Regions from separate parts of the Sphingomonas glaciei genome, predicted to be linked through region 2. Evidence: predicted binding sites of a transcription regulator. Region 2 holds the regulator's gene; the other holds the start of a gene.
What was found. The regulator LexA, encoded in region 2, represses DNA repair genes until DNA is damaged. The targets are predictions, from matches to a motif close to GTTCCNCNCTTGTTCT.

Region 1 (7,159 bases), 150 kb from region 2:
ACGAAACCGCCCGCGCGGTCCAGGAAGTGCTTCAGAAGTACAAGAGCCTGCAGGACATCATCGCTATCCTCGGCATGGACGAGCTGTCGGAAGAGGATAAGCTGACCGTCAGCCGCGCGCGCAAGATCCAGAAGTTCCTGTCGCAGCCCTTCCACGTCGCCGAAGTGTTCACCGGCATCTCGGGCAAGTTCGTCCAGGTCGAAGACACCGTCCGCTCGTTCAAGGCGGTGGTTCACGGCGAATACGACCATCTCCCCGAGAGCGCCTTCTACATGGTCGGCGGGATCGACGAAGCGGTCGCCAAGGCCGAGAAGATGGCTTCGGAGGCGTAACCAAGACTTCCCTCCCGCTTGCGGGAGGGGCTGGGGGTGGGAGCGACGGCACGACCGAGCTTCCGCCGCCCCGGATAAAACCCACCCCCGACCCCTCCCGCCAGCGGGAGGGGAGTGAGTAGAAAACCCATGGCCGACCTTCACTTCACTCTCACCACCCCCGAGCGCCAGATCATCAGCGACAACGTCTACATGGTCGTCGTCCCCGGCGTCGAAGGTGAGTTCGGCGTGATGGCCGGCCACGCGCCTTTCATGACCACGCTGCGCGATGGCGAGCTGGCGGTCTATCGCTCGGCCGGCGCGACGCCCGAGAAGATCCGCGTCTCCGGCGGCTTCGCCGAAGTCGGCGATGCCGGCCTCACCATCCTCGCCGAGAGCGCCGAAGCCTGATGCGGCGAGCGCCGCCGGACGCAACACTCCGGCCCCATCGTTAAACCCCCGACCAACTCCGATTAGCTTTTTGGCAAAGTTTGCGTGGCATCAACCACGTGAGACTGAGCTTAAAAAGACGGGACAGGCACGGGCATGAGCGCATTCGGCAAGCGTGGCGGAGGACGCCCAAGCTTCGGCGTCGCCCGTCCGATGAAGGGTGGCGTCGGCGGCGCGCAAGAAGGGGGCGAGCAGTTCCCGCCGCTGGAGGAACCAGCCGTTTCCGCCGCCCCTGCACCGCAGGGCGAACTCGGCGCGGCGATGGACCGCCTTAACAACCGCATGAATGCCAGCGCCGATGCCGGCTCGTCCAAGCAGGAAGGGTTCGAGGCCTCGGTCCACCGGATCAAGGAACAGGTCCTTCCCCGACTGCTCGAGCGGGTCGACCCGGAAGCCGCGGCGACCCTGACGAAGGACGAACTGGCGGAGGAATTCCGCCCGATCATCTCCGAGGTGCTGAACGAGCTCAAGATCAACCTCAACCGGCGCGAGCAGTTCGCGCTGGAGAAGGTGCTGGTCGACGAGCTGCTCGGTCTCGGGCCGCTCGAGGAGTTGCTTAGCGATCCGTCGATCAGCGACATCATGGTCAACGGTCCCGACCAGACCTTTATCGAAAAGAAGGGCAAGCTCCAGCTCGCGCAAATCCAGTTCCGCGACGAGGAGCATCTGTTCCAGATCGCCCAGCGGATCGTGAACAAGGTCGGCCGCCGCGTCGACCAGACTACTCCGCTCGCCGACGCCCGTCTTGCCGACGGCAGCCGCGTCAACGTCATCATCCCGCCCTTGAGCCTCAAGGGCACCGCCATCTCGATCCGTAAGTTCTCGGAAAAGCCGATCACGCTCGACATGATGCGTGGCTTTGGCTCGATGAGCGAGAAGATGGCGACCTGCCTCAAGATCGCGGGCGCGGCGCGGATGAATATCGTCATCTCGGGCGGTACCGGTTCGGGCAAGACCACCATGCTCAATGCCCTGTCGAAGATGATCGACCCGGGCGAGCGCGTCATCACCATCGAGGACGCGGCCGAACTCCGTCTGCAGCAGCCGCACTGGCTACCGCTCGAAACCCGCCCGCCCAACCTAGAGGGCCAGGGCGCGATCACCATTCGCGACCTCGTCATCAACGCCCTGCGTATGCGTCCCGACCGGATCATCCTCGGCGAAATTCGTGGCCAGGAGTGTTTCGACCTTCTGGCGGCGATGAACACCGGTCACGACGGCTCGATGGCCACCCTCCACTCCAACTCCCCGCGCGAATGCCTCGCGCGTATGGAGAACATGGTGATGATGGGCGACATCAAGATCCCGAAGGAAGCGATCAGCCGCCAGATCGCGGACTCGGTCGACCTTATCGTGCAGGTGAAGCGCCTCCGCGACGGTTCGCGCCGCACCACCAACATTACCGAGGTGATCGGCATGGAGGGCGAGGTCATCGTCACCCAGGAGCTGTTCAAGTTCGAATATCTCGACGAAAGCGCCGACGGGAAGATCATCGGCGAATATCGCTCGATGGGCCTGCGCCCCTACACGCTCGACAAGGCTAAGCAGTATGGGTTCGACCAGCCGTATCTGGAGGCTTGCCTCTAAAAGAGGCGGTTCCTACTCCACCTTCGCTCCGGCTGTGGATGCCTGCGACTTCACCAGCACCGTCTTGATGTTGACGAACTCGCGAATGCCATAGTCGGCGCACTCGCGGCCGTAGCCCGAATGCTTGACCCCGCCAAACGGCATCCGCGGGTCGGAGCGAACGTTCTCGTTGACGAAGCTCATCCCGGCGTCGAGTTCGTCGCGCGCGATCCGGCGGCCGCGGTCGGGATCGCCGGTCAGGACACCCGAGCCCAGCCCGAAATCGCTGTCGTTGGCGATGCGGATGGCGTCCGCCTCGTCCTTGGCGGTGATGATCGCCGCGACGGGACCAAAGATCTCCTCGTCGTGCGCGGGCTGGCCGGGGGCGACATCGGTGAGCACCGTCGCAGGATACCAGGCGCCGGCCTTGTCCGGCACCTCTCCGCCGAGCAGCAGCCTCGCGCCTTTGGCGATACTGGCCTCGACCTGCTCATGGACCTCGTCGCGGGCGGCAACGCTCTGCATCGGCCCTAGCTTGGTGCCCTCCTCGCTCGGATCGCCCATCGCATAGCCGCGCATTGCCTCGACCAGCGCTGCCTCGAACTTCTGCTTGAGCGATTCGACGACGATGAAGCGCTTGCCCGCGATGCAGCTTTGCCCCCCGTTCACCATCCGCGCGGTCGCCGCGACCTTGGCGGCGGCGGCCGGGTCGGCATCGTCAAGGATCAGGTAGGCGTCCGACCCGCCAAGCTCGAGTACGCATTTCTTGAGCACGCCGCCGGCAGCCGCGGCAACGCTCTTGCCCGCGCCGACGCTGCCGGTGAGGGTGACAGCCGCGATGTGCGGGCTCTCGATGAGCTTGGCGATGTCCCCGCTCGGCAGCAGCACGGATCCGAACAGGCCCTCCGGCAGACCCGCGTCACGCAGCAATTGCTCGATCGCCAGCGCGCAACCGGGGACGTTACTGGCATGCTTGAGGACCGCGCCGTTGCCCGCCATCAGCGCCGGCGCCGCGAAGCGGATCACCTGCCAGAAGGGGAAATTCCAAGGCATGACCGCAAGCACCACGCCAAACGGGTTGAAGGCGACGAACGCTTCCCCTGCCCCGTCGAGGTCGATCGGCTGGTCGGCAAGGTAGCCTTCGGCATGGCCGGCGAACCAATCGCAATGCGCCGCGCATTTCTCGATTTCGGCGCGGCCGTCGGTGAGGGTCTTGCCCATCTCCTCGGTCATCAGCGCAGCATAGTCGTCTGCCCGCTTACGCAGCAGCCCGGCGACTTTGCCGACCACCGCCGAGCGGTCGGCAAAGCTGGCCTTGCGCCAGTCCCGCTGCACCGCATGCGCGCGCTCGGTCGCCTTCAACGCCTCGTCCAGCGAGGTCAGCGGGTAGCACTTCCCCTTCCCGCCGGTTGCTGGGTTGATCAACTGCGCAACCGGCGCGCGCTCCTCGTCGGCCATGTTCATTCCTTGGTTACAAGCCGGCTCAACGCTCCATCCGGTAGATGAGGTTCAGGACCACGCCGGTTTCGAGTTGGCCCGGCGCCACCAGGCCGTCGCTCTGCGCGCCCGGCGGCGCGGGAGGGGGCGGAGCGGCCTGCGCGGCATATTCGAGGCGCCTGCCGGTCACCACGACATCGGTCCCGCGATAGCTCGCGCCTTCCTCGACCGACAGCAGGGTGACCTTGGTGAAACCGCTGCTGCGGGCATATTCCATCGCTTCCGACATGCCCCGGGCAAGCGCCCGGACCCGCGCTTCGCGACGCAGCAGGATCGGATCGCTGATCGAGAAATTGGGGCCATAGACGGTGTCGGCGCCCGCCGCGGTCAGCGTGTCCAGCAGGGCGGTCAGCTTCGGGATGTCGCGTGTCTTGAGCTGGATGGTATTGCTGGCGAGATAGCCGCGGAACACCCGCCGTCCCGAGCGCGCACCGGGATCCTGCACATAGTCATATTCGGGCTGGAGCTGGATGCCCTGGGTCTGGATGTCCCGCTCGCGCAGGCCGGCGCGGCGGATGGTGGCGAGCAGACGCTCGGTCTTCTCCTTGTTGGCCGCACTTGCCGCAACGGCGGTCGGTGCGCGCGCCTGGGTACCGACCTGGATGCTGGCCTCGTCGGGCGGCGTGCGCAGATTCTCGGCGATCTGCAGCTTGACCAGTGGGGTGGTCGCCATCTCGGCGATCGAGGTCTGCGGCGCGACCTGGGCAGCGGCGGGCGCGGCGATCAAACAGGTGGCGAGGGCAACGGAGGACAACAGACGCATCGGCGGCTCCTTCAACTAGTTCCACCCCCGCAACGGAAACCGCGGGGGGGGGGGCAGTTCCGCCGTCTTGCCCGGGCTCGGCTGAACACGAGCGATATGCCGGTCCCCGCGCCGATACGAAAAGGGCCGGCACGCTCCCGCAGGAACATGTCGGCCCTTCACGATCTTCCTGGCCGCCGCACTCCAGCCCCGTTTCAGGGCCGAGGCGCTCCAGCCTTATGCCTCAGGCGTCGTCCTCGGCGTCCGGACCGACCATCAGCGCGTCGCCAATCTCGTCCTTGCCCTTGCGGATCGCCACTTCGAGCCGGGCCATGATCTCGGGATTTTCCTTGAGATAGGTCTTCGAATTCTCGCGCCCCTGGCCGATACGGATGCTGTCGTAGCTGAACCAGGCGCCCGACTTCTCGACGATCCCGGCCTTGACGCCGAGATCAAGGATTTCGCCGACCTTGCTGACGCCTTCGCCATACATGATGTCGAATTCGACCTGCTTGAACGGCGGCGCGACCTTGTTCTTGACCACCTTCACGCGGGTGGTGTTGCCGACGATATCGTCGCGATCCTTGATCTGCCCGGTGCGGCGGATGTCGAGGCGGACCGACGCGTAGAACTTCAGCGCGTTACCGCCGGTGGTCGTCTCCGGATTGCCGTACATGACGCCGATCTTCATCCGCAGCTGGTTGATGAAGATCACCATGCAGCGCGAGCGGCTGATCGATCCCGTCAGCTTACGCAACGACTGGCTCATCAGGCGGGCCTGAAGGCCGACGTGGCTGTCGCCCATCTCGCCCTCGATCTCCGCCCGCGGCACCAGCGCGGCCACCGAGTCCACCACCAGCACGTCGATCGCATTGGAGCGAACCAGCGTGTCGACGATCTCCAGCGCCTGCTCGCCGGTGTCGGGCTGGCTGACGATCAGCTCGTCGATGTTGACGCCCAGCTTCTTGGCATAGGCCGGGTCGAGCGCATGTTCGGCGTCCACGAACGCCGCAGTGCCGCCGGCCTTCTGGGCCTCGGCAATGGTGTGCAGCGCGAGCGTCGTCTTGCCCGAGCTTTCCGGACCGTAGATCTCGATCACGCGGCCACGCGGCAGGCCGCCGACGCCAAGCGCGATGTCGAGCCCGAGGCTGCCGGTCGAGATCGTCTCGACCTCCATCTTCTCGCGGCTGCCCAGCTTCATCGCCGAACCCTTGCCGAACGCCCGATCAATCTGCGCCAACGCTGCGTCGAGCGCCTTCTGCCTGTCCACCGTCATTGTGTTCCCGCTCATCCCGACAACCTTCAGCTGCGTCGCCATGCGCTTTCTTCCTTGTCCACGATGAAGGCGGATGCCCCCGTTACGGAGATGATGTACACTGTTCGTTCTCATAGAACAAGAGCAGAACAAGTGCGCAGGAAGGAGACGCACTACCCCATTTAGCCGAGCGTTGCCAGTCTAGCCGACTTGCGGTCGAGTGCAACCGAAGTAGCGAGGTGAAAGCGCAATCACCGTCTTTTCGCTACGGCTTTACGCTCCAGCGCGCGATCGCCGATCCGGAGGTAGCCTGAAGGGTGCCGACAGCAGCGCCTGCAACGTCGCTCGCTGTTCGAGGCTGGAGGCGCCGACCGTGAGCGGTCCGAACGCCGGACGAAGCGTGGCGCCGCCGCGCTGCCATTCGAAGTGGAGATGCGGGCCGGTGGCGAGGCCGCTCGACCCGACCTTGCCGACCACCGCGCCGCGCGGCACCGTTTGGCCGCCGCTCACATCGATCTCCGACAGGTGGGCATAGAGCGTGGTGCTGCCATCGCCATGCGCGATCCGCACCGCCTGGCCATAGCCGCCCTGCCAGCCGGCACTCATCACCCGGCCTTCCAGCGCCGCCTGGACCGGCGTTCCCGCCGGCGAGGCGAAGTCGGTGCCGCGATGCCAGCGCAGATAGCGCAGGATGGGGTGAAAACGCAGGCCGGGGTTGGAGGTCACCGGCCCGGGCAGGGGCCGCAACAGTCCGGATTGCGCCGCTTCCCCGGCACCAAGTGGACGCAGGCCCTCCCCGACCCACCGGCGGAAGGTCCCGTCCATCCCGTAGGCGCCAAGATACAGCGGCTCGCCATAATAGGAGCCGGAGGCGGCGGATTGGTGGGCGATGATGAGGTCGATGGCCGCCAGCCGTTCGCCAGAAACTCTGTCCAGCAACCGGTCGCGGACCTCGCGCGGCAATCCGGCCTCGACCAGACCGGCGGGCAGCCCTGCACCCCCTTCCAAGCGCAGGCGGACAGGCGTCATATCTACCGCTTCGACGAGTTCGCGCCGAACGAAGCCGTCGCCCTGCCGTTCGACCACCGATTGCCGCCCCGGCCTGCGCCGCACCGCCATGCGCTCCAACGCCCGCGCGTTCGATCCGACCCGCTCGCCAAGCCACAGTTGAACCGGCCCCGAGAGATCCCCCGCAGTCTCGCTCGCAAGCGCTGCGTCGAGCCCGCCCACGCCCGACCGAAGGAGAATGTCCGTCAGCGTTTCCCCCGGCCGGCCTTTAACCGTCAGGTCGGGCGGCCGGACGGTTGGGAGCGCCGCGTCGGACGACTTGGGAATGGC
Region 2 (7,159 bases):
CCACTCGGTGATCATTCCGACCACCGGCTCGGGCGTGTCACCGAACTCCGTCGAGGAAGCGCCCTCAATTCCCGCCGCCCGCGCCCCCTCGATGCAGGCCATCTGCATGCCAAGGCAAATGCCGAAAAAGGGTACCTTGCGCTCCTTGGCGAAACGGACCGAGGCGATCTTGCCCTCGGTCCCGCGCTCGCCGAAGCCGCCCGGCACCAGGATCGCGTGCATCGGTTCCAGTTCGGTCAGAGTATTGCCGTCGGGCTTCTCGAACAGCTCGGCGTCGACCCACTTGATGTTGACCTTGACCCGGTTGGCGATGCCGCCGTGGACCAGCGCCTCGCGCAGGCTCTTATAAGCGTCCGGCAGGCCAACATATTTGCCGACCACCCCGATCGTCACCTCGCCCTCGGGATGGTCGACCGCGTCCATCACCTGTTCCCAGCTCGACAAGTCAGGCCTGGGCTCGGTCGGCATGCCGAACGCCTTCAGCACCTCGTCGTCGAGGCCTTCGCGGTGATATTGCAGCGGCACGTCGTAGATCGACCGCGCGTCCAACGCCTCGATCACCGCGCTTTTGGGCACGTTGCAGAATTGCGCGATCTTGGCCCGCTCGGCCTCCGGGATCGGCATCTCGCACCGGCACAGCAGCACGTCGGGCTGCACACCGAGCGACGCGATCTCGCGCACGCTATGCTGGGTCGGCTTGGTCTTCAGTTCGCCCGCGACCTTGATCCACGGTACCAGCGTGGTGTGGACGCTGACCGTTTGCCCGCGGCCAAGGTCGTTACGCAGTTGCCGAAGCGCCTCGATGTAAGGCAGGCTCTCGATATCGCCGACCGTCCCGCCGATCTCGCAGATCACGAAATCGAGCCCGTCGGTGTCTGCCAGCGCGAACTCCTTGATGGCGTTGGTGACGTGCGGGATCACCTGCACCGTCGCGCCGAGATAATCGCCGCGCCGCTCGCGGGCGATGATGTCGCGATAGATGCGGCCGGTGGTGACATTGTCCGACTGCTTGGCCGACACGCCGGTGAAGCGCTCGTAATGACCAAGGTCGAGATCACTCTCCGCCCCGTCGTCGGTGACGTAGACTTCGCCGTGCTGATAGGGGCTCATCGTCCCCGGATCGACGTTCAGATAGGGATCGAACTTGCGGATGCGGCAGGTATAGCCGCGCGCCTGCAGGCATGCTGCAAGACTTGCCGAGAGGAGACCCTTGCCGAGGCTGGAGACCACGCCGCCGGTAACGAAAACAAACCGCGCCATGGGAGACGAGCCTTAGGGATGAGAATCGACGGGGCGCAAGGAGAATATTTGTTCCCCTGCCAAAGCAGGGGCCCAGTTGCTTGCGGTCGGCGTCGAAAAGCTATGGAGCTCCTGCGTCCGCAGGAGAGCGATTACTGCGCCAGCGGAACCGCGCCATTGTCGGCCGGAGCGGCCGGATTAGCCGGCGCCGTCTGCGTCGGCCCCGGCTGAGCGGGTGCCTGGATCGGCGCATTGGCAATCGACGCATCGATCGACTGGCCGTCGTTGCGGGTGCCAGCGATCGCGGCCAGCGCGATGCACAGGATGATGAACGCCCCGCCCAGCCACGACGTCGCCCGGCTCAGGAAGTCGGCCGCGCCGCGCGCGGTCATGAAGCCTGCCGACGACCCGCCCACGCCGAGCCCGCCGCCTTCGGAACGCTGCAGCAAGATGACGGTGCACAGGGCGACCGCGACGATGGTCTGGACGATGAGGAGGAAGGTGAACATGGGCGGCCATCTAGCGGTGGACGGGCCCAAGTTCAACGTTGCTGCGCGCTACCACGGACCGTTCGTCCGCTCAGGACGGACGGATAGTCTGGTTAACCAGCAGCCCCGGCCTCGACGATCGGCAGGAAGTCTGCCGCCTTCAGGCTCGCTCCGCCGACCAGCGCCCCGCCCACTTCCGGCACGGCGAAGATCTCGGCCGCATTGTCGGGCTTGACCGACCCGCCATAGAGGATCCGGACGCCCGCCCCCTTTTCGCCATAGGCCGCGACCAGTCGCTCGCGGATGGCGGCATGCATCTCCGCAATGTCGTCGGTGCCCGCGACCCGGCCCGTGCCGATCGCCCAGATCGGCTCATAGGCGACCGCCAGCCCGCCAAGGTCGAAGTCGCCGCGGGGAAGCGAGGCATCGACCTGCCCCGACACCGTTTCCACGGCGCGCCCGGCCTCGCGCTCCTCCAGGCTCTCCCCGACACAGAGGATGACGCGCAGCCCCGCCGCCAGCCCGGCTTCGGCCTTGGCGCGAACCTCCGCATCGGCCTCGCGGTGGGCGTCGCGCCGCTCGCTGTGGCCGACGATCACCAAGCTCGCTCCGGCGTCGTGAAGCATCGCCGCGGCGATATCGCCGGTGTGCGCGCCCTTGTCCCTTGAGTGCATGTCCTGAGCCCCAATGGCGAAGCCCGGCACCGCCTCCGCCGCGCGGTGGATCAGGGTCGCGGGCAGGCACAAGGCCACCTCGACCGCGCCTTCGTGCTGGCGCGCGAAGTCGGCGATCGCCTTCACCTCAGCCAGGCTGTCGGTCGTCCCATGCATCTTCCAATTGCCTGCAATCAGCTTCGTCATGCCCGTTGTCCGTTCAGTTCCGCTCAAGGCCGCGCCTAGCAAGGCCGTCTGCTTGAAGGAAGGCGGCGCCGCCCCTAAAGCGCCGTGCAACCCGTTCCACAGGATCACAGCCGACCCATGCAAAGCTTCCGCCGCCTGTCCAAGTCCAAGCTCGGGACCGGCATCCTGATCCTGTTCCTGCTGCTTATCCTCGCCAGCTTCGCGCTCGCCGACATCAGCAACCTCAGCCAGGGCGGTTCGCTTCCCCAGACCACGCTCGCCCGCGTCGGCAAGGTCGAACTGACCGCCAACGAGCTCGACACCGCGATGCAGCGGCGCCTGGCCGTCCTGCGCCAGCAAAACCCGCAGGCGACCTACGCCGACCTCGCCCCCGAATTCGACGCCATCGTCGACTCGCTGATCCAGGAGCGGACCTTGTGGGCCTATGCCCAGAAGCACGGCTTCGTCGTTTCCAAGAAGCTGGTCGATGCCGAAATCGTCAAGCTGCCGGGCGTGCGCGGTCTCGACGGCCGCTTCAGCGAAGCCGCCTACCAGACCTTCCTCCAGCAGGAGCGGATCACTGACGCCCAGCTCCGCCGCGAGATCGAGACCAGCCTTCTGCAGCGTCTGGTCATCGCCCCGGTCGCCGCCAACGTCCGAATCGCGCAGGGCCTTGCCCGCCCCTATGCCGATATCCTGCTCGAACAGCGCAGCGGCAGCCTGGGGCTGATCCCGTTTGCCGCCTTCGCCAACGGCCCGGCCCCGACCGCGGCCGAGATTTTGACCTTCTACCGCCAGAACCTCGCCCGCTACACGGTGCCCGAACGGCGCAGCTTCCGCATGGCCCGGATCACGCCGGAACAGCTTGGACCCGTTGCCGCCACCGATGCGGAGATCGCGAAATACTACCAGGACAACCAGGCCACTTACGGCGGGGTGGAGCGGCGCGTGCTGAGCCGGGCGACCCTGCCTGATCAGGCCGCGGTCGCCGCCATCGCCGCGCGCGCCAAGGCCGGAGGCAATTTTGCCGCCGCCGCCGCGCCCGCCGGCTTCTCCGCCTCGGACGTCAGCGTCGGCCCGCAGACCCGCGCGCAGCTCGTCGCCACCGCCGGCGAAGCGGTCGCCGCTCAGGTCTTCTCGGCGCCTTCGGGGGCAGTGATCGGTCCGGTCCAGTCCTCCACCGGCTTCGACGTCATCAAGGTCGAGAGCATCCAGACGGCGTCGGGCCGCAGTCTCGCCGATGCCCGCGCCGAGATCGCCACCAAACTGACTGACGAAAAGCGCAAGAACGCGCTCGCCGACCTCGTCGGCAAGATCGAGGACAGCCTCGCCGACGGCCGCACCTTCGAAGAGGTCGCGACCGCGAACAAGCTGCCGGTGCTCGTCACCCCTGCGCTGACCCGCGCCGGTGCCGCTTTCGACCAGCCGGATTTCAAGCTTCCCGCCGACTTCGCCGCGGTCCCCGGTGCCAGCTTTGACATCGGCGCCGACGACGATCCCATCGTCGAGCCGCTGCCGAACGAGGCCGGCTTCGTACTGGTCGACGTCGCCGAAGTGGTCCCGGCCGCCCCCGCGCCGCTGGCCCGTGTCCAGGCCCAGGTCGCCACCGACTTCGCCGCCAAGCGCGCGCAGGACCAGGCCAATGCCGCCGCGACCCGCATCCTCGCCGCCGTGCAGGGCGGCAAGCCACTCGCCGCAGCGGTCGCCGAAGCCGGGATCGCCGGCATCCGCCCGCCCGAAGCGGTCGAGCTTCGCCGCGGCGCCCTCGCCCAGTTCGCCCAGCAGGGCCAGGAAGTGCCGCCCCCGCTGCGCATCCTGTTCAGCCTCGCGCCCGGCAAGGCGCAGCGCGCGGCGGGTCCGTCGGGTATCTACCTCGTCCAGCTCGACCGTGTCGTGCCCGGCAATGCCGCCACCAACCCGCAGCTGATCGCCGGCGAAGTGACCAGCCTCCAGCGCAGCGCCGGCGCCGAACTCGCCCTGCAGTGGCTGTCCGCCGCTCAGCGCGAGCTCAAGGTCACCCGCAACGACGACGCGATCCAGGCTGCCCGCAACCGCATCCTCGGCGGCGGTGGCAGCACGGAATAAGCCGCTGGCGGCACACGCGCCGGAGCACACCGTGAGCGCTGCTCAGCGGCTGCTCGTGGTCGACAATCACGACAGCTTCACCTTCACGCTGGTCGATTATTGCCGCCAGCTCGGCGCCGACGTCACCGTCGTTCAAGCCGATGCAATCACGGTGCCAGAAGCGCTGGCGCACGGCGGCACGCTGCTGATCAGCCCCGGCCCCGGCCATCCCGCAGACGCGGGGATCTCGGTAGCCCTCGCCGCCGCCTGCATCGCCGAAGCCCGGCCGCTGCTCGGCGTCTGCCTCGGCCACCAGGCGATTGCGCTCGCCGCCGGGGCCTCGATCGTCCGCGCAGCCCCGATGCACGGCAAGACCGACGCCATCACCCACGACGGCAGCGGCCTGTTCGCCGGCCTACCCGACCCGCTTGCCATGACCCGCTACCACAGCCTGGTCGCCGCCGACCTGCCATCAACCCTGCGCGCCACCGCCCAAGGCAGCGACGGGACGATCCAGGGCCTTGCCCATCAAGACGCCCCGGTGCACGGGGTGCAATTCCATCCCGAAAGTATCGCCAGCGAGCATGGCCTGCAGCTGCTCGCCAACTTCCTTCGGCTCTCGCACCGCCCCGCTTGACACCCCCGCATCCGTTCCTTAGTCGTTCCCCGTCTGTTCACTACAGGGCCCGTGAACCATGCTGACTGTCAAGCAACGCGAACTGCTCACCTACATCGACCAGCAGCTCAAGGCGTCAGGGGTCAGCCCCAGCTTCGATGAGATGCGGGAGGCGCTCGACCTTAAGAGCAAGTCCGGAGTTCACCGCTTGATCTCCGCGCTGGAGGAACGCCAGTTCATCCGCCGCCTCCCCAACCGCGCGCGCGCGCTTGAAGTGGTGCGGCTCCCCGACACGCAGGCGGCGACCTCAGCCCCGGCGACGCCACAGCCGCGCCCGGTGGTGGCGGCCAATGACACCATCGACCTGATGATGGCCGGACGGATCGCCGCCGGTACCCCGATCGAGGCGCTGCAGGGGCAAGACAGCTTCCCCGTTCCCGCCGCCCTGCTCGGACCGGGCGAGCATTATGCGCTCGAAGTGTCGGGGGATTCGATGGTCGACGAGGGCATCCTCGACGGCGACTATGTCCTGATCCGCAAGGTCGACGTTGCGCGCGAGGGGGAGATTGTGGTCGCCCTGATCGACGACGCCGAAGCCACCCTCAAGACCTTCCGCCGCGAAGGGCAAATGGTTCGTCTCGACCCCGCCAACCGCGCCCACGAAGCACAGCGCTACGACCCCCGCCGGGTCAAGATCCAAGGCAAGCTCGCTGGCCTGATCCGCCGCTATCATTGATACTCGTCGTCCCGGCGCAGGCCGGGACCTCAGCCCTCGTGAGCGCTAGGCAGCGCAACGAGGGCTGAGCCGGTTACAGCAGCCCCTCGATCACATGATGCTGCTCGATCATCTCGAGCCTTTCCACCACCCGGCACGACAGGTGGTCCCGCACCCGCGCCGGCAGTCCCTCGAAATAGCTCTGGGTCACTTGCAGATCGTGATGCGCGGCATTGGTCGCGTCGGGCGCATCGACGCCGACCACTAGCACCGGCCGCGGCTCGTTCGATCGGTTGGCGGTGCCGCGGTGGATGGTCAGGGCCGACCGCGCCGACATGTCGCCTCGCTGCGGCAGCTTCTTCACCGCTCGCTCCTCGTAGCGAGCCCATAGCGCGCGATCGGGGAACATCCCGTCCACCGCCCCCTCGATCGCGTCCCACTGCGTTCCCGGCGCGATCTCGAACGGCCCATGCTCGTCGCGGGTGTCGACCGCGGTCAGGTTGAACGCGAGACTGTTCAGCCTCCGCCCCTCCAGCGTCGCGACCGGCGCACGAAAGTCGCGGTGCCACGGCTGGTCCTCGGCGCCCGGGAACGGAATGTCGAACCCGACCTCGACGATGCGATAGTCCTTGGTCAGCACCGCCTCGCACACCGCCACGAACCACGGGTGGGTGACGATATCGACGAACCCGGCAATATCCTCGGGCGCCAATTCGACGTAGAAGCGCTGGGCCCCTCGCGGCAGCGCCCCGCCCGGTCTGTCCTCCACCCGCTCCCACACCCGCCAGATGTCGGCCGCAAGGCGGTCCGCCCACGCCGTCGTAAAGGCATCGCGGCAGGCGATGATCCCCTTGCCGTACAGGCCCCCCATGATCCCGGCTTCGTCCATGTCCATCACCGAACTTCCTCGCGAATCGCCCGCCCGTAGCTTGGCCGCGCCAGCCCGCGCCGTCACGGGGGTCGACGGCGGAACGCCGCGCCCGGTTGCCGCTTTATCTCCTCGCTCAGTGCATCAGGAGGACCCCCCATGGCCTACGACAATTACTCCGACGACGACCGCCGCGATCGCATGACCGACGACCGCTATGACCGCGATCGTCCGCGCGACCATGACCGCGTGCGCGGCTTCTTCCGTGGCGGCCGCGACGAGCGCGGCCCGTCCCGCGACGATCTCTCGCGCCGCGACGGCTCCCGCATC

Region 1: a site for LexA is predicted at 5,957-5,972, ahead of recA (recombinase RecA). Genes of this name have one in related genera too.

Annotation. Positions count from the first base shown of each region.
Region 1 covers NZ_CP097253.1:370,448-377,606, reverse strand. Annotated here, with positions in the region: gene atpD (F0F1 ATP synthase subunit beta) at 1-332, shown strand, start outside; gene M1K48_RS01685 (ATP synthase F1 subunit epsilon) at 462-722, shown strand; gene M1K48_RS01680 (CpaF family protein) at 858-2,348, shown strand; gene M1K48_RS01675 (NAD-dependent succinate-semialdehyde dehydrogenase) at 2,361-3,785, opposite strand; gene M1K48_RS01670 (SIMPL domain-containing protein) at 3,811-4,587, opposite strand; gene recA (recombinase RecA) at 4,811-5,884, opposite strand; gene M1K48_RS01660 (M23 family metallopeptidase) at 6,095-7,159, opposite strand, start outside.
Region 2 covers NZ_CP097253.1:216,323-223,481, reverse strand. Annotated here, with positions in the region: gene M1K48_RS01015 (CTP synthase) at 1-1,260, opposite strand, end outside; gene secG (preprotein translocase subunit SecG) at 1,392-1,748, opposite strand; gene tpiA (triose-phosphate isomerase) at 1,841-2,587, opposite strand; gene M1K48_RS01000 (peptidylprolyl isomerase) at 2,705-4,651, shown strand; gene M1K48_RS00995 (anthranilate synthase component II) at 4,683-5,267, shown strand; gene lexA (transcriptional repressor LexA) at 5,326-5,982, shown strand; gene M1K48_RS00985 (phytanoyl-CoA dioxygenase family protein) at 6,056-6,856, opposite strand; gene M1K48_RS00980 (PRC-barrel domain-containing protein) at 6,989-7,159, shown strand, end outside.